2 regions of the Pectobacterium carotovorum genome follow, and region 1 is predicted to be linked to the other one. Evidence: predicted binding sites of a transcription regulator. Region 1 holds the regulator's gene; the other holds the start of a gene.
The links. Region 1 encodes PhoB, which activates phosphate uptake and scavenging genes when phosphate is short. Its sites were predicted from a motif close to CTGTCATAAAACTGNCNNAT; they were not measured.
Positions count from the first base shown of each region.

Region 1 (11,385 bases):
CCGCGCTGCGCAGCTGTTCTTCATTACCAAACACGCGGAGATTTTCGTTCACACGAAAGACGATCTCATGACGCCCCTGGCTCAGAGTCTGCGCTTCACGCTGCAACACGCGCAGCATCAATGGAATATCGACTTTTTCATTCAGATCGATCGCCGTCGCCGCTTCAATGCGGGACAAGGTCAGCAGCTGTTTGACCAGCCCGTCCATACGCCGGGTCTGTTCCTGCATGGTATTCAGCGCTTTCCCTCGCAGCGCCGCATCCAGCGTTTCTTCCTGCATCATTTCCAGATAGCCCTGCAACACCGTCAGCGGCGTACGCAGCTCATGGCTCACATTGGCAAAAAAGTTACGTCTGGCGCCTTCAAGCTGATGCATCTGCGTAATATCGCGCACTACCATCAGCAGTTGCCCTTCGGAATAGGGCATCACGCGGAATTCAACATGGTGGGAATTATTCAACTGCAACGTGAGAGGACGGCTAAAGTCTTGCCCTTTCATGTAATTCGTGAATTCGGGGTAGCGCAATAAGTTGAGGATATTCTGACCGTTATCCTCCGGCCAGCGGAAATTGAGCAGGTGCTGCGCCAGATGATTACACCAGAAGATCGTTCCTTCTTCGGTGGTGATCACCACGGCATCCGGCAAGGATTCAGCCCCGCTGCGAAACCGTTTGATCAGAAGCGCCAGTTCACGGCGTCGGCGTCGGTTACGCAGTTGCATCTGGTAGAGCCCGTAAAACAGCGGCTCCCAGCTCCAGCGACCGGGCGGTGGCGTCATACTGCGGTCAACCCACAGCCAATAAGAGAGTTTCAGCTGGTTATAAAAGTTCCAGCAGAGTAAGCCTAATACGGCGACCAGCAGAAACCAGGGCAGATAACCAAAAATCAGCCCTAGCAGCAAAGCGGGCAAACAAAAAAAAGCTAGCTCCAATGCCAGCCTTTTCCAGGATAAACGTTCTAGCACGTTAATATTTCTCCGGTTACGATCACCTCAGTAACGCGTTGAAAAACGGTAGCCCGTTCCCCGAACGGTTTGCACCATTTTGTCATGTCCGCTGGTTTCCAGCGCTTTACGCAGGCGACGAATATGGACGTCGACAGTACGATCCTCAACATAAACGTTAGTGCCCCAAACGTGATTCAGCAACTGTTCCCGGCTATAAACACGTTCAGGATGCGTCATAAAGAAATGCAGCAGCTTAAATTCCGTCGGCCCCATGTCCAACGCGTGCTCTTCGGTCGTCACGCGATGCGAGGAAGGATCGAGGCTCAGGCCACGCATTTCAATGACTTCTTCCACCGCCATCGGTGAAATACGGCGCATCACGGCTTTGATACGCGCCACTAATTCTTTGGGTGAAAACGGCTTGGTAATGTAATCATCCGCACCCACTTCAAGCCCGCGTACACGGTCTTCTTCTTCACCGCGTGCGGTCAACATCATCACCGGAATATCACGCGTCAGCGCCTCGCGCTTCATATGCTTAATGAATTGCAGGCCCGAACCTCCTGGCAGCATCCAGTCCAATAACACCAGTTCTGGGAACGGCTCCGACAGTTGCGTTACCGCGCTGTCATAATCTTCGGCTTCAACTGGTTGATAACCATTTTGCTCCAGTACAAAGCAGACCATTTCACGAATTGGTGCTTCATCTTCCACGACTAATATGCGTTTTGCCATTGTTAATCCTGTCGTTAATCATCGTCGCTGTTAGCAGGCGAAAGGCATTATGCGTCAGTTTTATGACAGATTTATGAAAAACACACGGCCCTCTCCGCGCGATGTTACAACGTATACATCCGATTTTTCGAGCCGCTTTCCAAACTCCGGATTCCACCGCGACAGCCGTCATCCCTGCTATATATAATCATGGCATTACGATGACAGCACACCATTCCCTATAATGACAACGTCATCCACCGCCACGCGGCATGAATATCGAGAGAGCACGATGCGCATTATCCACACCGCCGATTGGCATTTAGGACAATATTTTTATACCAAAAGCCGCGCCGCTGAACATCAGGCTTTTCTTCACTGGCTCATCGCTCAGGTGGAGCAGCATCAGGTCGATGCCATTATAGTCGCAGGCGATATTTTTGATAACGGCTCGCCCCCCAGCTATGCGCGGGAAATGTATTATAGCTTCGTGGTAGCGCTACAGCGCACAGGCTGCCAGCTCATCATTCTCGGCGGAAATCATGATTCCGTCGCGATGTTAAACGAATCCCGCGATTTGCTGGCCTGCCTGAACACGCGCGTGATTGCCTGCGCCAGCGACGATCCGGCCCAGCAGGTGCTCCTGTTGGAAAACCGTCAGCAGCAGCCCGGCGCCCTGCTCTGCGCCATTCCTTTTTTACGTCCACGCGATGTATTGACCAGCAAAGCCGGGCAATCAGGGGATGAAAAACAGCTGGCGCTACAGGAAGCGATTACCGCGCACTACCAGCAGTGTTACCAACTGGCTTGCCAAAAGCGCGATGAACTTGGCCTGCCGCTGCCGGTTATTGCAACCGGGCACCTGACGACAATTGGCGCAACCGCCTCGGAATCGGTACGCGATATCTATATTGGTACGCTCGATGCTTTCCCTGCCCAGGCTTTTCCCCCTGCGGATTATATCGCGCTCGGCCATATTCACCGCCCGCAGCGCGTGACCCAAAGCGAGCATATTCGCTACAGCGGTTCGCCTATCCCGCTGAGTTTTGACGAACTCAACAGTGAGAAGTCCGTTTGTCTGGTCAGTTTTACACCAGACGCGTCGCCGCCCATTCCCCCGCAGATAGACATCCTGCCTATTCCCGTCACTCAGCCGATGCAGTTGATTAAAGGTAGCCTGAGCGACATTGAACGACAGCTGGCCGCATTCCAGAACTATCAGGGTGACAAACCCGTGTGGCTGGATATCGAAATCAACACGCAGGATTATCTCAGCGACATGCAAAAACGCGTTCAGTCAATGACCGAGAATCTGCCCGTTGAAGTACTGCTGCTGCGCCGCACGCGTGAACAGCGCCTGCAGGCAATGACGCAACAGGACAAGGAAACGCTGAACGAGCTCAGCGTACATGACGTTTTTGAACGTCGTCTGGCAACGGAGACAGACATGGAAGAGGGTCGCCAGCAGCGTGTCCGCACGCTGTTTAATCAGGTTATTGATGAACTGGAAAATAGCGAGCCCGCCAAATGAAGATTCTCAGTCTGCGCTTAAAGAACCTCAACGCGCTGAAAGGCGAATGGAAGATCGAATTCACGCAGGAGCCGTTTTCCAGCAACGGCTTATTTGCGATTACTGGCCCGACTGGCGCGGGAAAAACTACGCTGCTGGATGCCATCTGTCTGGCGCTGTACCACGAAACACCACGGCTTGGCCTGCTTTCCGCCAGCCAGAATGATCTGATGACGCGTAATACCGCAGAATGCCTTGCCGAGGTCGAATTCGAGGTGAAAGGCGTGGGCTACCGCGCCTTCTGGAGCCAACGTCGGGCAAGAAATGTCCCTGATGGCAATTTGCAGTCTCCCAAGGCCGAACTCGCGCTCATTGAAGACGGCAAAATTCTGTGTGAAAAACTCAATGATAAGAAAGAGATGATCACGCAGCTCACCGGGCTGGATTTCGGCCGTTTCACGCGTTCCATGATGCTGTCACAAGGCCAGTTTGCCGCGTTCCTCAATGCGAAAGCAGACGACCGCGCAGAGCTGCTGGAAGAGCTGACCGGTACGGACATTTACGGCCTGATTTCCGAACGCGTGTATGACAAGCACAAACAGGCAAACGTAGCATTGAATACGCTACAGGCGCGAGCATCCGGTATTCAGCTATTGACTGATGAGCAGCGTCAGCAGGTGGAAGCACAGCTTGCCGAGCTGATCCAGCAGGAGCTGCGGGGCAACGTCGAGCGTGAGCAAGCGCTGACTACGCTACGCTGGTTTGAGCAACTGACGCAGCGGCAAACACAACTGACCAATACGCAGGCACAACATGCAAGTGCTGAATCCGCCATTCAGCAGGCCAGGCCGCAGCTCGACAAGCTAGCCAACAGTGAACCGGCAGAAAAACTGAGGCCGTTACACCAGGAGCGAGAGCGCTATCGGCAAGAGTCTCTTGCGCTCGCCCAGCACATTCAACAATTGACCGCGAAGCAAACCGCCGAGCAAGCAGCCCTGACAACGCTACGTCAGCAGGAAGAAAAAGCGGAACAGGATGTTAATGAGCACAAACAGATACGACAACAGCAAGAGCAACTGATCAACGAGCAGGTTGTGCCGCTTGACCATCGCATTGCCACGCTGGTGCAGCAAAAAATCCAGCAGCAGGACGATCTGGCAAAAGCGCAGGCTCGCCTGCACGCCGATGAAAACAAGCAAACCCAGACAGCGGCAGAGCAACAGCAGGCTAAACGGCAGCTTGAAAACATCCAGTCTTACCGCCAGCAACACGCGCACCATCAGCAGTGGGGAGTGCAGTTGCCTGTCTGGCGCACCCAGTTTCGGCAGTTGAGCCAGCTTCAGGGCGAGCAGCAGAAACTGGAGCAAAAACAGGCACAGCACACAGAACAAGCGGGTACGCTACAGCAGGCAGCCGAAACGCTGACGACACAACGTCGTGAACAACAAAAGGTCGTTGATGCAGCGCGCCAGCAGTTCACACAACACGATGAGACGCGGCAACATCAGGACGCGCACCAGTCGCTTTCCACCCTGCACCAGAGGTTCAATCAACTCATTGATCAGCGAACGGCATGCCGACAGCTCGCAACCGTCAGCGACCAGTTTCAGCGCCTTCATGTACGCAAGCAGCAGCACCTCGCCAAACAGGTTGAGATACAAGGGTATATCGACCAGTCAGACGTATTACGGAAACAGCAACAATCCGAGTACGAACAACGCAGCCAGCATCTGGCCGATCTGGAAACGGTGTACCGGCAGGAAGAACGTATCGTTAAGCTGGAAGCCGAACGACAACGGCTACAGGCCGGAGAAGCCTGTCCGCTATGTGGCTCAACCGAGCACCCGTCCATTGAACGCTATCAGGCGCTGCAACCGTCTGAAACCCAAAGCCGTCTGACGGCGCTACAGCAGGAAGTGAACCGGTTAACGACAACGCTAGCAAATACGACGGCGCAATTGTCCTCGCTAGAGCAGCAGCGGGAGCAGTTGCAGCAGGACATCGCTCAACTCGATAGCGAACATCAAACCCTGCTCCAACAGTGGCAAGATGTCAGTGAGCGCTTACAAGTTAACTACACGCTGGAACAGCAGAACGAGATCGCCGCCTGGCTTACACAACGTGAAACCGAAGAACAGGCTATTCGGCAGCAGATTACCGTTCGTGAGCAATTGCAAAAACAGTGGCAGGAAAGTAAGGATTTACTGACTGCCGAAGAAGCATTGCAGCGGGAACTCGATCAGAAAATCGCGCTGAACACCCAGCAACACACTTCGCTACGCGTTACGCAGGAAGAAACAACTCAGTCACTGCAAAATGTGCAGCAGCAGCTCACGCAGCATACTCAGGAAATTACCCAGACGTTGGCAACGGTGGGGCTTCTTCTGCCAGAAGTTGACGCACAGGATGGCTGGCTGGCCCAGCGCGAAAGCGAATGGCAAGACTGGAAAATCAAAGAGCAGGAGCAATCTCGCTTAATTCCCCTGTTAGCCACGCTGGAAAGCGATCTTCAACATCTGCATCACAGCGTGAACGAGGCAACACAGCACATCCAAACGCAGCAACAGTACCTGGAACAGCACCTGGCGTTGCTCAGCGAGAGCCAACAAGAGCGGCAGAAGCTGTTTGGGGACAGGCAAATCGCCGATGTGCGCGAACAGCTACAGCGAACCAGCCAGCAGTATGACGATGCGCTCAGGCTAGCCCTGTCAGCTCGTCAGCAAACCGAAACGACGTTGAGCCGTCTGACAGGTGAGCTGGCTAGCACGCAACAGCAGTATGAACAGAGCACGCGCCAGCATGAGAGTGCGACCGAACGCTTCACTCAGGCGCTGCAGCAAAGCGCTTTCGGTGATGAAACTGCCTTTCTCCATGCCCTGCTTGATGAACAGGAACGCCAGACATTGCAGGCATTAAAGGAAGCGCTGTATCAGAGCATGCAACAGGCGGCGGCGCTGCGTCAGCAGGCTGAACAGGAATTGCTTGCCCATCAGCAAAAACGGCCAACATCCCTGACGGAAGACGTCACGCAAGAGGTGATACAACAGCAGTTTGCTGCGCTGGATGAAACGCTGAAAACCAACCTGCGGCAGCAGGGAGAATTCCAGCGCCAGTTGGCTGATGATAAACAACAGCGTCAGAACCAGCAGGATTTACTTAACGAGATCGCCCAAAGCCAGCAAAGGAATGACGACTGGGAGACGCTAAACTCGCTAATCGGTTCAAGTAAAGGGGATAAATTCCGCAAGTTTGCTCAGGGGCTGACCTTGGATCATCTGGTCTATCTCGCCAATCTCCAGCTTTCACGCCTGCACGATCGCTATCAGCTAAAGCGTAAGCCCGGTGGCGAACTGGAACTTCTGGTGATGGATACCTGGCAGGCAGACGCCGAGCGCGACACAAAAACGCTATCCGGCGGCGAAAGCTTCCTGGTCAGTCTGTCGCTGGCGCTGGCGCTGTCCGATCTGGTCAGCCATAAAGCCAGTATCGACTCGCTGTTTCTGGATGAAGGCTTCGGCACGCTGGATGCCGAAACGTTGGATATCGCGCTGGACGCACTGGATAACCTGAATGCCTCGGGTAAAACCATCGGCGTTATTAGCCATGTCGAAGCCATGAAAGAGCGTATTCCGGTACAGATCAAAGTGCAGAAGGTTAACGGACTGGGCGTCAGCCGACTGGCGCCACAGTACGCCGTTTAGCGATTATTCGGTCTGCAATTACTCCGTCTTCGGCCAAAGCCAGGCGGCTCCGCGTACCCCGCTGGAGTCGCCGTGAATGGCCTGAAGCACGGGCGTTTCGCACTCGCCGCCAAAGATCCACTGTTTAATCTTTTCCGGCACGGTCTGGTAAAGGCGAGAAACGTTGCTCATTCCACCTCCCAGCACTACCACATCAGGGTCGAGCAGGTTAATCACATGCGCCAGCGATTTTGCCAGACGATGCTCATAGCGCTGCAACGCCAGCTCGGCGATGGGATCGCCCTGCTCTGCTAAGGCAATAATTGCTTCGCCCTTGTGCGGCTGGCCGCTCAGGCGCTGGTAATCCACGGCAAACCCGGTGCCGGAGATAAACGTTTCAATGCATCCGGACTTACCGCAGTAGCAGGGAACCGTCTGCCGATAGCGCAGCTCATCGTCATCCATCCAGGGCAGCGGGTTATGCCCCCATTCGCCCGCAATGCCGTTGCCGCCGACGTGAGCCTGACTGTTCAGCGCAATTCCCGATCCACAGCCAGTTCCAATGATGACTGCGAAGACGGTTTTCTTCCCTGCCCCGGCACCGTCAACCGCCTCTGAAACAGCGAAACAGTTCGCGTCATTGGCGACCCGTACGGGCCGATTCAGCAGCGTGGCGAGATCGAGATCCAACGCCTGACCGTTGAGCCAGGTGGAGTTGGCATTTTTTACCTTGCCGGTAAACGGCGACAGCGTACCGGGAATCCCTACGCCGACGCTGCCGCGACAGCCAATCGCTTTTTCAGCCATCTCCACCAGCGTGACAATAGTCCGTAGCGTTTCCGGGTAGTCATTTCTTGGCGTCGGCATACGCTGCCGAAAACGCTCCTGCCCTTCATCATCCAGCGCGATGACTTCCGTTTTCGTCCCGCCCAGATCGATACCGATTCTCATGATGTCTCCCCACGTGTTGTAAATAGGCCCGCGTAAGTTTGTCACCGACCTGAAAACGTTCTTATTGGTAGTAGGTACCCTAAATAATTCGAGTCGTGCAGCCAACGCACATGCAGCTTGAAGTATGACGGGTATAACCAGAGAAACCAATCAGCGACAACGCAAAGCGTGATAGGTATTCCTCTGAATCCCGGTATTTTATTCCACATTACGGCCTCGAATTCGTTATCATGCGCGCAACATTACAAACCCGCGTGCAAACCTGCGCGCCCAGTCAGGGATAACACCATGTTGTGGTTTAAAAACTTAATGATTTACCGCCTAAGCCGAGACAGCGCGCTGTCCAAAGATAACGTTTTATCTGCGGATGAACTGGAAAAACGGCTCAGCGCTTTCACGTTCACCCCGTGCGGCAGTCAGGATATGATGAAAACGGGTTGGGTATCGCCGATGGGGTCGCATAGCGATGCATTAACGCACGTCGTTAATGGGCAAATCGTTATCTGCGTCCGTAAAGAAGAAAAAATCCTGCCGTCTCCGGTCATCAAGCAAACCCTTCAGGCCAAAATCGAACGTCTGGAAGCGGAACAGCACCGTAAGCTGAAAAAAACCGAAAAAGACTCGCTGAAAGACGAAGTGCTGCATAGCCTGCTGCCGCGCGCGTTCAGCCGTTTCAGTCAGGTCTGGATGTGGATCGATACGGTTAATGGCCTGATTATGGTCGATGCCGCCAGCGCCAAAAAAGCGGAAGATACGCTGGCGCTGCTGCGCAAAACGCTGGGGTCACTGCCCGTTGTGCCGCTGACGATGGAAAACCCTATCGAGCTGACGCTGACCGAATGGGTACGTTCCGGTGAGCCGGCGGCCGGTTTCACGTTACAGGATGAAGCGGAGCTAAAAGCGATTCTGGAAGACGGTGGCGTTATCCGCTGCAAAAAACAGGATTTGGTCTGCGACGAAATCGCTGTGCACATTGAAGCAGGCAAACTGGTCACCAAGCTGGCGCTGGATTGGCAGGAACGTATTCAGTTGGTCTTGTCCGAAGACGGTTCGGTAAAACGGTTGAAGTTCTCCGATACGCTGCGGGAACAAAATGACGATATCGATCGGGAAGATTTTGCTCAGCGATTTGATGCTGATTTCATTTTGATGACCAGCGAACTGGCGGCATTGATTGCGAATCTGATTGAAGCGCTGGGCGGAGAAGCCCAACGTTAATGCTGTCGATTGTTAATACAGTCGATTGTTAATACAATCGGTAATTGCCCGCTACCATTCTGGCCGCGGGCAATACATCTTCAGTGATACATCCGTTAGACCCGGAATGCCCCGACGACGGCGTTCAGCTCTTCAGCCTGTGATTGCAACGCCCCCGACGCAGCAGCAGATTCCTGCACCAGCGCGGCGTTTTGTTGCACCATCGAATCCAACTGCGCAACCGCTTTGTTGATCTCGTTGATGCCACGCATTTGTTCATCTGCCGCATGCGTAATTTCAGACATCACCGAGCTCACCGTAGACACGCCGCCGACAATTTCATTCATCGTATCGCTGGCCTGACGAACCTGCACTGAGCCAGACGTCACGCTGGAAACCGTCGATTCAATCAGCTCTTTAATTTCTTTTGCGGCCTGCGCACTGCGCTGTGCCAGGCTGCGAACTTCACCAGCAACCACGGCGAAACCACGGCCCTGTTCACCCGCACGCGCCGCTTCTACCGCAGCATTAAGCGCCAGAATGTTAGTCTGGAATGCAATGCCATCAATCACGCCGATGATATCGCCGATTTTCCCAGACGCGACCACGATCTCTTCCATCGTCACAATCACATCGGAGACCACTTTTCCGCCCGTGCCTGCATCTTTCGACAGCAGCAACGCCTTAGCGTTAACCTGCTGCGCCGATCCTGCCGACTGCGTCACCGCCGCAGAGATTTCTTCCAGCGAGGCTGCCGTTTGCTGAATGCTCGACGCCGCAGATTCGGTACGCGCCGACAGATCGTTGTTCCCCGCAGAGATTTCATCCGCCGCGACCTGAAGCGAGGCGCTGATATCCCGAATCTGGATCATGACCTGACTGATCTTATCGACAAAGATGTTAAACGAGCGGGCAATTTGCGCGACTTCATCATGCCCTTCATCCGGCAGGCGCTGCGTCAGATCGTTATTGCCGTTGCTGATATCATCCATTGCGTCGCGGATTTGCAGCAGACGCTTGAGCGTTGACGTGATGATGAAGCCAATCACCAATGTTCCCAGCAGCGCGATGGCAACCAGCGTGATGACCGATGTAGACAGCAGAGAACGCATGCCCGCCGTAGCTTCGGCTTTGTCCAACGCCACCAGCATGTACCAGTTCGTGCCAGTAATTGGTTTTGCCAACACCAGTTTGGTCGATCCGGAAAAATCCACATCGCGGGCGCTATCCGCAGAAAGAATGTCGTTCAGGTTAATCGCAGGAGCAATCTCGGTGATATTTTTCAGCGTCAGTTTTTCATCCGGGTGCGCAATAATCGTCCCACTGCGGTCAATCAGCACGCCGAAACTCCCCGGGCTCGGGTTAATCGCTTTGACGTTTTCGATCACGCTTTTCATTGTGACGTCGCTGCCGACTACACCTCTGACCGTACTTCCTTCCAGTACAGGCGCGACGAAAGAAACCACCAGCGTATTCGTTACCATATCAACGTATGGCGCGGTCGCTAACGGCTTGCCTTCTTTCACGGCCTGCTGATACCAGGGTCTGACGGTCGGGTTGTAATCAGCAGGGATGCCGCCTGGATCGGCAAACTTGGCAGTACCATTGGCGTAGCCCATGTAGACGTTCAGGAATCCGCCGGATGCCACAATCTGTTTAAACAGCGGGATCGGATCCTCATCCTTTATCGCGCGATCGTGCAACGCGGAAATCATCTGCGTTTTAGAAGCAACCCAGTCGCTAATCGCGATACTGTGGCTAGTCGCTACCGCGTCCAGCGTATTCTGGATCGATTCCTTATTAGCGTTATTGGCGATGGTGTAATTAAGAAAGGTATTAATAACAAGCGAAAGCACAACAATGGTCGAACAGGCCGCAAGAATGCGGGAGCGCGTCGTTTTTAGCATAAAATACTCTTTGCGTAGAATAGTTATACTATCCATAACGGCACAGCAAAATAAAACTTGAATGCGATCACATTCTATCACCGCTATTTATCTTAAAAGCTGCCCTGATAATTAATACGTTCAACCACAAGATGACGACAAAAAAGGTGCCGTAGGAGCATCAAGCCAAAGATTCAGAATAAAAACCCAAGTTAAAAAAAATAATAAGGACAAACAACTTATTATTTACCATAGAAAAACATTATTGGTGCGGTACATTATTTATTGAATTTTAACAAATCAGGGATAATTCCTAATAAATTCGCCATTCTTTCGTATTATTAATTAATAAACGAAATTAAATAAAGCAGCTCATATATGGAATTAATGATTACTGTTATGAGAAGAAAACGACAGCGTATGACGAATCAAAAAATAGCGGGGTAATAAAAAAGTGGCTTTCCATTCATCACGGAAAGCCACTTTCATTTCATTGATAAG
Region 1 covers NZ_JAXAFK010000001.1:301,893-313,277, reverse strand. The annotation lists gene phoR (phosphate regulon sensor histidine kinase PhoR) at 1-964, opposite strand, end outside; gene phoB (phosphate response regulator transcription factor PhoB) at 992-1,681, opposite strand; gene sbcD (exonuclease subunit SbcD) at 1,953-3,191, shown strand; gene R9X49_RS01255 (AAA family ATPase) at 3,188-6,871, shown strand; gene mak (fructokinase) at 6,890-7,801, opposite strand; gene rdgC (recombination-associated protein RdgC) at 8,090-9,019, shown strand; gene R9X49_RS01240 (methyl-accepting chemotaxis protein) at 9,115-10,905, opposite strand.

Region 2 (11,385 bases), on a different contig from region 1:
CATATTGGGCTCAATCCTCCGGCTTCTACTGTATCCCCGTCCTCGGTATGAAAACTACGGAATACCTCGCTTCTCATCGGATTGGGCAAGAAAATCAGAGAATCATGCTAACTTTGCGGCGGGAAACCTGAAAATCAGCATAGAAGAAAGAATGGCCGTCGCTGAGGCGCGCAGGTGCCTTGAACCGTTTTACCCTGCTCGCCTTACGCAGATTCTATATCTATCAGCCTTCCACGAAAGGCAGCGCCTGCGCGCATGCCCAGGCTGAACTCCACGCCCATTGGAAGTTATAGCCGCCGAGCCAGCCGGTCACATCGACCACTTCACCGATGAAATACAGCCCCGGCACCGCGCTGGCTTCCATCGTTTTGGAGGACAGCGCGCGGGTGTCAACGCCGCCGATGGTCACCTCGGCCGTGCGATAGCCTTCCGTGCCGTTTGGCTGTACGCGCCACTGTTGCAGGCTCTGTTCCATCTGCGTTTGTTGTGCGCTGTTGAGCTGCTTCAGCGTGACGTCCGGCAGTTGTCCTAACGCTTGCAGACATTCAACCAGTCGTTTAGGCAGCCACTGTGCCAGCGTGTTTTTCAGACTCTGGTTTGGGTGAGCGGTGCGCTCGTCATTAATGAGCTGGGTGAGATCGCGGTCGGGCAGCAGATTGATGGTGACGAATTCACCCGCTTGCCAGTAGCTGGAGATCTGCAAAATAGCCGGGCCAGAGAGCCCGCGGTGCGTAAACAGAATGTTTTCACGGAACGTCACGCCGTTTTCCGCGGTGACGACGGTAGGCACGGAGACGCCGGAGAGCGTTTGCAGCTGTTCGAGCAGCGGTTTGTGCAGCGTGAAGGGCACCAGCGCGGCGCGAGTGGGGAGCACGTTGAGGCCGAACTGTGCGGCGAGCTGGTAACCGAGCGGTGTCGCGCCCAGGCCTGGCATCGACAGGCCGCCGCTGGCAACGACCAGCGATGCGCTCTGGAATGATGTGCCGTTGTTTAGCTGGATGGTGAACAGATCGTCTGATTTCTCTACCGAGGTGACTTCACTGCGCAGACGGAGAGTGACGTTAGCCCGTTCACACTCTGTTACCAGCATGTCCACGATTTGCTGTGCGGAATCATCGCAGAATAGCTGACCGAGCGTTTTCTCGTGGTAAGCGATGCGGTGGCTGTTGACCAGGCTGATGAAATCCCATTGGGTATAACGCGCCAGTGCCGATTTGCAAAAGTGAGGATTGTGAGACAGATACGCCGCGGGTTCTGCATACATATTGGTAAAGTTGCAGCGACCGCCGCCGGACATCAATATTTTCCGGCCAGCCTTCTTGCCGTTATCGAGCAATAGCACACGCAGTCCGCGTTGTCCCGCCTGTGCTGCACAAAACATGCCTGCTGCACCGGCACCGATGATGACAGCGTCAAACTGTTCCACAATGCATTTCTCCGATGAGTGAGTGGATCTTCTTGGATGGCCGCGGGCATAAGCCGCGGGGCGGCAAATTGTAGTGTCGGTTTTTGTTCGATACCAGCGTAACAATTTGCATATTTTAGTAAAAATATATAATTATTTGATTTTTATTGATTAAGTGATTTTCCCATCGATCCCCATCACATATTAAGTCAAAAAAATGTCATATTTTGCTTTTCCCGACCCCTGCTTGTCGCCGATAATGCGCCGCGTTCATGACCACTAAATGGCCTAACGTTTATGCTACATTTATTTGCCGGACTGGATTACTACACCGGCCTGATGTTGATATTGGCTTTGTTGTTTGTATTAATGTATGAAGCCATTAACGGTTTTCACGATACTGCGAATGCCGTTGCCACTGTTATTTATACCCGAGCCATGCGCGCAGAGTTTGCCGTTGTTATGGCGGGTGTCTTTAATTTCTTCGGTGTACTGCTGGGCGGCCTGAGCGTAGCCTACGCGATTGTTCACCTTCTCCCCACGGATTTACTGCTGAACGTGAGTTCGGCGCACGGCTTGGCAATGGTGTTTTCCATGCTGCTGGCCGCCATTATCTGGAACCTGGGTACCTGGTATTTCGGTATTCCTGCCTCCAGTTCTCACACGCTGATCGGCTCCATTATTGGTATTGGTTTGACTAACGCGCTGCTGACGAATACCTCCGTCGTGGATGCGTTGAACGTGCCAAAAATGATCAGCATTTTCCTGTCGCTGTTGCTATCGCCGATTGTGGGGATGGTGGTTGCGGGCCTGATGCTGCTGGTGCTGCGTCGGTTCTGGAACAACAGTAAAAAGCGTAAACGTGTGCACCTGACGCCTGTCGATCGCGAGAAACAGGATGGCAAACGTAAGCCGCCATTCTGGACGCGTACCGCGCTGATTCTATCGGCGATTGGGGTGAGCTTCTCTCACGGGGCAAACGACGGTCAGAAAGGTATCGGCTTGATTATGCTGGTGCTGATTGGCGTCGCGCCAGCCGGGTTCATTGTTAACATGAACGCCTCTGGCTATGACATCAGTCGTACCCGCGATGCCGTTGTCAATTTGCAGGAATATTACAAGCAGCACGGCGACGCGTTGACGCACGTTATCGATCTGTCTCCGCCTGTGATTCCTGCGCCGGAAAACACGATTCCCGGCAACGGCCAGAAAGAGTTCCACTGTGACAGTTCACGCGTGATGATTGCGATTGAGCGCACACAGGGCCTGCTGAATAACCTGAAAAGTTACGACCAGTTGAACCCTGACGATCGTAGCAGAGTGCGTCGTTTGCTGATGTGTATCTCGGACACGATGGATCGGGTAATCAAGCTGCCAGAAACGTCGGGCGAAGATAAACGCTACCTGAGCAACCTGCGTAAAGACATGCTGCAGACGGTTGAGTATGCGCCGCTCTGGATTATCGTCGCTGTCGCATTGGCGCTGTCTCTGGGCACGATGGTGGGCTGGAAACGCGTGGCTGTGACCATCGGTGAGAAGATTGGTAAGAAAGGCATGACCTACGCACAGGGCGTTTCGGCGCAGGTGACGGCGGCTCTGTCGATTGGCGTTGCCAGCTACACCGGTATGCCGGTTTCCACTACGCACGTATTGTCCTCGGCGGTTGCCGGGACGATGATTGCTGACGGTGGTGGCGTACAGGGCAAAACGATAAGAAGCATTCTGCTGGCCTGGGTGTTGACGCTGCCAATCTCAATGCTGATGTCCGGTACGCTGTACTGGCTGGCGTTGAAGCTGATCTAACCGCGGTCATTCATCACGCATAAAAAACGTAGGGAACGTTTTTCAACGTTGCTTGCGTCATAAAAAAGGCGATTCTGTGGGGAATCGCCTTTTTACTTTTTATCAACGTTCATGGCGTTAATACCGATGATAGTGTTAATACCGATGATTAGGGTAATACCCGTGATGGTGTCAGTCCCAACGTTTAATACCAGATCGTCATAGCAACCAGACTGATGACGATAAGGCCGCACAGGGCGGTCGTGAGCAGGAACTGTCCCCGCACCCGCTCGCAGCGGCGAATAAATTCAGGGTCGTGATGATCAAGATAGCGTTGTGCGTAGATATAGCCTACCAGCCTGATTTGCTTGCTTGGCTGGCCGTGCGAGGTAAAGAATCCCCCTCCGTCAACGTATTGGTAAAGCAGCGGGTCACAGTCACGCAAAACCAGCAGTAACACGCGCAATGAAGAGTAGTACCTCGCCATATTAATGATGCAGACGATACATAAAGCCCAGAAAAGCGCAAATGTACTAATCATGCTTCCCTCCCGGTCGTTCTATTCGTCAGATACGATGGCCACACATTCCCGTTGTCCATCTGTGGCAGATGACAAGCGTTACGATTATCCGCGACGCCGCTCTACGACATTTGTTTGCGATGTTTTTCTACGAACGAATGTTTTTCTATGAACGAATAGTTATGCCACGCGCTTGCGCACGATTTTATTGTCATTGTGGATAGCCAACAGCATCACGGCTAGCCCCGTTCTCGTGTTTCATCCCAGAGGGCGGCGGACAGGCGCACCGCCCCCTACTTGTAGTGTAGAAGAAGAATGTTCTTTTGTGCCAGAGGGGCAGGCGCAATCGGCATGAAGGACGATTTTCGGCGAGATAATGCCCTTTCTGAAAGGAGAAGCTGCGCGATTTAACTGTGAAAAGGAGCGGTTTCTACTACACTTATCAATAGAATTAACAGGTTTGAAAACGGGTTGTGATCAACTGAACAGTCCGATACTGCGGATGAGTGCTATCCTATAATCCGCTGTTAAGTATCAGATTGGCAGGAGAAATAGCTGCTAACCCTTAATTAGTCTTTACGGAAGGAGTCTTATTATGGCTTACAAACACATCCTTATTGCTGTTGACCTTTCTCCAGAAAGCAAAGTGTTAGTGGAAAAAGCCGTTTCAATGGCAAGACCGTACAATGCGAAAGTCTCGTTAATCCACGTCGATGTGAACTACTCCGATCTCTACACGGGGCTTATCGACGTCAATCTGGGTGACATGCAACAGCGTATCTCCGAAGAAACCCAGAATGCACTGACCGAACTGTCGCAGAATGCGGGCTACCCCATCAGTGAAACGCTGAGCGGCAGCGGCGATTTAGGACAAGTGCTGGTTGATGCGATTAAGAAATACGACGCCGATCTGGTGCTGTGCGGCCACCATCAGGACTTCTGGAGCAAATTGATGTCTTCGGCGCGCCAACTGATTAATACCGTGCATGTCGACATGCTCATCGTGCCGCTGCGTGATGATGAAGACGAATAAAAATTAGCTTTTTTTGCATTTTTTTTCAGTGACGAAAGGCACGGCTTCCAGGCTGTGCCTTTTGTTATATAACAAAAACTTATGACAAATTTCCCTTCCTAAATTGCCGAAAAACCCTTCCTATCTCATTGGATTCTAACGTTTATCTGAAAAGAAAACGCTTGCTTAAATATCCATCGCCAGTGTTATAGTCCAGAGGACACAACATCATTTTCACCGATCCCACAAGCTTCTGCGTGTCTAAAAATAAAGAAGCAGAAGGGAGCTTATTCGTTCAATCAGGAGCTGTTCATGGCACAAATCGTATCTCTGGCGAGTTTTCTTGATTCTGTTCAACAACGCGATCCGCATCAGCCTGAATTTTTACAGGCCGTTAATGAAGTGCTTTCCACTCTGTGGCCTTTTCTGGAGCAGAACCCTCACTATGCGGATTACAGCCTGCTGGAGCGATTGGTCGAGCCGGAACGTGTGATTCAGTTTCGCGTCGCGTGGACGGACGACAAAGGTCAGGTACAGGTGAACCGCGCCTGGCGTGTCCAGTTCAGCTCCGCGATCGGGCCGTACAAAGGCGGCATGCGTTTCCACCCGTCCGTTAACCTGTCGATTCTGAAATTCCTCGGGTTCGAGCAGACGTTCAAGAATGCACTGACGACGCTGCCAATGGGCGGTGGTAAAGGCGGTTCGGACTTTAACCCGAAAGGGAAAAGCCAGGGTGAAATCATGCGTTTCTGTCAGGCGCTGATGACGGAACTGTATCGTCATCTGGGCGCGGATACGGACGTTCCGGCGGGCGACATCGGCGTGGGTGGCCGCGAAGTCGGTTTCATGACCGGCATGATGAAGAAGCTGACCAACAACACCGCGTGCGTCTTCACTGGTAAAGGGCTGTCGTTCGGCGGCAGTCTGATTCGCCCTGAAGCAACGGGCTACGGCCTGATCTACTTCACGGAAGCGATGCTGAAACGCCACGGTCTGGGCTTTGAAGGCATGCGTGTTGCCGTGTCCGGTTCCGGCAATGTGGCGCAGTATGCGATTGAAAAAGCGATGGAATTGGGTGCGCGTGTGGTCACGGCATCAGATTCTAACGGCACGGTGGTGGATGAGAACGGGTTTACCCCAGAGAAACTGGCGCTGCTGGAAGAGATCAAAAATAAACGCTATGGCCGTGTGGAAGATTATGCGCGTGAAGCGAAACTGACTTACCTCGCAGGCAAAACGCCGTGGGAAGTGCCGGTAGATATCGCGCTGCCGTGTGCTACGCAGAATGAGCTGGATCTGCCAGCGGCGCAGACGCTGATTGCTAACGGAGTGAAAGCCGTGGCAGAAGGTGCCAACATGCCAACCACGATCCCTGCGACCGATGCGTTCCTGGATGCAGGCGTGCTGTTTGCGCCGGGCAAAGCGGCTAACGCCGGCGGCGTGGCGACCTCCGGGCTGGAAATGGCGCAGAACGCGGCACGTTTGGGCTGGAAAGCAGAGAAGGTGGATGCGCGTCTGCACCACATCATGCTGGATATTCACAATGCGTGTGTGCAGTACGGCGGTGAAAACAGCCAGACTAACTACGTGCGCGGTGCCAACGTAGCGGGCTTTGTAAAAGTGGCCGACGCGATGCTGGCGCAGGGCGTCGTATAACGTCTTAGTCCTTCTGAGCGCCTGCATTTGCAGGCGTTTTTCCTTCTCACTTATTTATTTATACCCTAAATAATTCGAGTTTCAGGACAAAACGTTAACGTTTTGAACAACGCGAAGCGTTAGCCCTTCAGGGCGATGCTCAGCGATGAGCATCGTAACGCGGCAAGGGAAGGAATCCCGATGAGCTTACTCAGGTAAGTGATTCGGGTGAGTGACAAACCTGCCATAGGCATGTTTGAACGCTGCTTGCAGCGGCCCCAACGGGGCGAGGCACACGCCAGTGTGCTGAGTAGCGCAGCCAACGCACATGAAACTTGAAGTATGACGGGGATAAGTTTTAGCGACATTTCTTGCTGGACACCGCTTCCCGCCTTTCTTTATCTTAATCAGCATTGCGTATCGTCGGGTTTCTGTTCCTGCCTTCCGGTACAACCCGTTCTCTTCAAGGCTTAGACCATTGTGAAAATCAAACATCTTCCTTTCGATCAGAATCGTAATGGCTGGTCGGCAGATCTTATCGATAAACCGAATTACCCGCAGCAGCGCGGAAAAACAACGGCGGACTGGCTGGTGATCGGCGCAGGCTATGCGGGGATTGCCTTTGCGCAGCGTCTGGCTGAACAGCGCCCGGATAAACACATTATCCTGCTGGATGCGGGCGAGATTGGCGACAATGCCTCCGGGCGTAACTCCGGTTTCGTCATCGATTTGCCGCACAACATCGGTAGCTCGACGGCCGAGCTGGAAAAAGCGGCGGCTTATCGCCGCCTGTTGCAGTCTGGCGTGGCGCATCTGAAAGAGAAGGTGGATCGCCATGCTATCGCGTGCGACTGGAGCGTGGCGGGGAAATATCACTGTGCGGTCAGTTCAACGTTTAACGGCCTGATCGATACCTATGTCCGTGAATTGGACGATCTGGGTGAATCCTATCAGGTGGTGGAAAAAGATGAACTGGCTCGTCGCCTCGGCACGTCTTTCTATCATCGCGCCGTGTATACCCCCAATTGCATTCTGCTAAACCCGGCGGCGCTGGTGGTCGGGCTGGTGGCGAACCTGCCGAAGAACGTGACGGTTTACGCTCATTCACCTGCGTTGAATATCGAGACCGGATCGCGCATTCGCGTGGAAACACCGTATGGCGAAATTCAGGCAGATAAGCTGATGATGGCGATTAACGGCGCGGCGCGCGGCCTGCCGCTGTTCAATGGCCGGGTGTTTGCCGTGGCGACATTCGCGACGCTGACGGAACCGCTGAATGCGGAACAGATAGCACGTATGGGCGACATGCCGGACTGGGGGCTGACGCCGGTCAATGCGCTCGCCAGCGCGACGCTACGCTATACGCGTGACCACCGTTTCCTGATTCGGGAGCATGTGAAATTTGCCCCAGAGTTGGTCAATAGCGCGGTAGAAACCGGACGCCACGCGCGTCGTCACGCGGCTATTTTTGCCCGGATGTTCCCGCAGTTGAGCGATGTGAAGATGGCGCATACCTGGTCAGGTTTGATTAGCGTCACGCGCAACGGGGCGCCAATTTGGGGACAGCTAAGCGACAATGTGTATGCGTCCGCAGGCTGTAACGGGGCAGGTCTGTCGAAGCAAACTGCTGCCGGGCATATTCTGGCGGATTTGGCACTGGGTGAAGACAACCCGCTGATTGGCGATATGCAATCGCTCGGGCAGGCGAACTACCTGCCGCCACGCCCTTTCCTGGATGTGGGGGTGAACGGTTACCTGACGAGCGAACGTTGGAAAGCCCGCAGCGAGAGATAATACTGCCAGCCAACGGCAGGCAGTATCTCTACGATCTCTCCATTATCACCGCTCGACACACGCGGTCAGCCATTCCGGCTTCCCGCGAAGCGTCGGTTAGTTAATGGCCGCGATAATCGTCAACCGATCGTTCAGCCGTTGTTTGGTCAACGCATCGGTGGCGCTGTCGCGCTGTTGCGTCAATTCCGCTACGCGTTTCTCTCTCTGCGCGGCATCCGGCAGCAGCAGCGTTTTCACGTTGATGGATTGCACGTTGCTGTAGCGACCGTCGTCTGAGGTCGGTACGCTGATTTTTCCGCTGTTGAGCAGCGATTCGACGATGTGGCGTTCGCGTTCATAGCCCTGCAATCCAGCCAGCTTCCAGCGCTGCGGCACAGTGCCTTCGTATTGGCCTTTTTTCACCTCGGTCAGATAGCGGATGGTCAGGTTACGAATTGTGCCCGCTTCTTCGCCATATTCCACTTTGGTGTCTGACAGTACCGGGAATTGCCTACCTTCCAGCACGCCGCCTTTCTGCGTCAGGTGGCCCATACGGTAGCTGTTCATGCCCAGACGAATCGGCATGTCGTCGGTAACTGGCGTGCCGTTATTCATTTTCAGGTCGGTAATGCGCTGCCCGGCGGGTTTAGTCAGGTCGATGGTGTACGTCACGCCGTCGAAGAAATCGTTGGTGGAATACTTGGACGCGCGGCGCTGCGGATTAAAGCTGTAAGTCACATCGCCGTCCTGTAGCTGATTGAAGTAACCCGCTGACCATTCCATGTATTTCTTCAGTTCTTTTCCGGTGAGCTGGTAAACCGTGATCTCACCGCCAGCGTATTGATAGTTAAAGGCAATATCCTTGGCGGAGATGGTGCCGACGTTCAGCTTGGGCCGATCGTTATCAATTTGCAGCGCGATCACCTGCGCTTTGGGGGCGTAATGGCGGCTGGCCTCCTGGAACAGGGCGCTGATACCCGTGTCCTGTACGTGTACCCGAGGAATGCCTTTCACGGCATCTTGCGGCACCAGATCGTGCCCGAGGAGCTGAGCAATCGGACGGTTGGCGTTGGCGCGCAGGGTATTGTGATAAGGCTCGTAGATATCTTCCATCTTGCGGTCAGAATCCACGTCCTTAATCGAATAGGTATAGCTGTCCTTATTGATCAGCACGTATTTGCCGTTCTGTTGTTCAAACTGCAAATCGATGCGCGATAGTGCGCGGCCGTATTTGTCTGGTTCGGTGACGATCACGCCATTTATCACCTCTTTATCCACTTTTACGTGCATATGGCCCGCAACGATAGCCGCTAACTCCGGGTTTGCGCGAGCAATGTCGCCCACGCCAGTGCCCGGTCGCTGGTTCTCGTTATCGATGCCCATATGGGCGACCAGCACGATGGCGTCGACCTTATCGTGAATTTGCTGGATAACGGTTTTTACCGCCCCGACGGGATCGGTGAAGTTCAGCCCTTTCACGCGGTCAGTGCCTTTGGCGAATTCCGCGGTCATCGGCGTATCCATACCGATGATGCCAATCTTCACGCCCTGTCGTTCGACAATTTTATAGGAGGGTAAGTAAGGTTTACCGCTCTCCCAAAAAATGTTGCCCGCCAGCGCGGTGCCTTTGAACTGGTCAAGCGAGGTGGAAAGCACGTTCAGGCCGAAATCGAACTCGTGGTTGCCCAGCACCCAAACGTCATAATTCAGGGCGTTAAAGCCGAGGATCATCGGGCTGGTTTTATCATTTTTGAAGGTTTCGACAAAGTTGCCCTGAATCGTATCGCCCGCATCAACCAGAATCACGTTAGGCTGCTGTGCGCGAACCTTATGCACCTGCGTTGCGATCTGGCTCAGGCTGCCTGCCATGTTGGCGGTGTCGGTGGCGTAATCCCAGGGAACAAAAGTACCGTGCAGGTCGGATGTCCCCAGAATCGTAATATTGACGGGTTCTTGAACGGCCATAGCAGAAGTACTCAAACAAAGCAGAAGTGACAGAAGTGTTTTTTTCATTATGTCATCTTAGTGTCATAAAAGGAGATAGCGCGGAATTATGCGATTTGCTTCTCATTTGTGCTACAGACTTTGCAAATACAGCATAGGAAATGCGAAGCAGGCTAAGTTTTTAGCCGCTGACGCGTGTAGCGGCACAGCGGCGAGGGATTAAGCGGGGAGATAGAAATCGAAGCGGTGGCTTTTGGTTTCCAGCATGGATTGTGCCGGTACGCCCGCCAGCGGCGGCGCATAGTCTGGTCGTTTTACCACGACGCGTTTTTTTGCCAGCGCGCGTGCGGGCTCCAGCAGCGCGTCGGCGTCGTCATCTGCGCCAACCAGCGACTGAAACACGCGCATCTCTTTCTTCACCAGCGCGCTCTTTTGTTTATGCGGGAACATCGGATCGAGATAAACCACATCCGGCGGCGGCGTGATATCGCGTAGTGCGGTCATGCTCGACGCGTGCAGCAGCGTCAGCCGCTCTTGTAGCCACGGGCCAATTTCTGCGTCCCGATAGCCACGCTGCAACCCGTCGTCCAGCAGTGCCGCAACCACCGGATTGCGCTCCACCATGCGTACCCGACAGCCTAATGCCGCCAGCACAAAGGCGTCGCGCCCCAGCCCAGCTGTCGCATCCACGACATCCGGCAGGTAATCTTTTTTGATCCCCACGGCTTTAGCGACAGCCTCGCCGCGTCCGCCGCCAAAGCGACGACGATGCGCCATGGTTCCGGCGACGAAATCGACGAAGATAGCGCCGAGCTTCGGCTCATCCTGCTTGCGCAATTCCAGACGCTCCGCAGTCAGCACCAGCGCCATCACCGCATCGGGATCGGAAACCAGCCCCCAGCGTGCGGCCAGAGAAGATAAGGCGCCACTGTCGGCGCCTTCTTCTGCGATTAAGCAGATGCTCATCCTTTGATGCCGTAATGCGCGAGCATGGCATCCAACTGCGGTTCGCGGCCACGGAAACGTTTGAACAGCTCCATTGGCTCTTCGGAACCGCCGCGCGTCAGGATGTTATCCAGGAATGACTGGCCGGTTTCGCGGTTGAAGATGCCTTCTTCCTCGAAGCGAGAGTAAGCATCCGCCGCCAGCACGTCGGCCCACAGATAGCTGTAGTAGCCTGCGGCATAGCCACCCGCAAAGATGTGGCTGAACGCATGCGGGAAGCGGCCCCAGCTTGGGCTTGGCACCACGGCCACCTGCGCTTTGATTTCGGCCAGCGTCGGCAGAATCTGTGCGCCTTTCGCGGGGTCAAAC
Region 2 covers NZ_JAXAFK010000006.1:37,018-48,402, forward strand. The annotation lists gene R9X49_RS19885 (AraC family transcriptional regulator N-terminal domain-containing protein) at 1-3, opposite strand, end outside; gene R9X49_RS19890 (NAD(P)/FAD-dependent oxidoreductase) at 224-1,426, opposite strand; gene pitA (inorganic phosphate transporter PitA) at 1,703-3,208, shown strand; gene uspB (universal stress protein UspB) at 3,393-3,728, opposite strand; gene uspA (universal stress protein UspA) at 4,303-4,740, shown strand; gene gdhA (NADP-specific glutamate dehydrogenase) at 5,032-6,375, shown strand; gene R9X49_RS19915 (NAD(P)/FAD-dependent oxidoreductase) at 6,835-8,148, shown strand; gene R9X49_RS19920 (bifunctional metallophosphatase/5'-nucleotidase) at 8,245-10,140, opposite strand; gene rsmJ (16S rRNA (guanine(1516)-N(2))-methyltransferase RsmJ) at 10,291-11,037, opposite strand; gene prlC (oligopeptidase A) at 11,034-11,385, opposite strand, start outside.
Region 2: pitA (inorganic phosphate transporter PitA) is a predicted target of PhoB. The motif match lies at 1,612-1,631, and genes of this name have one in related genera.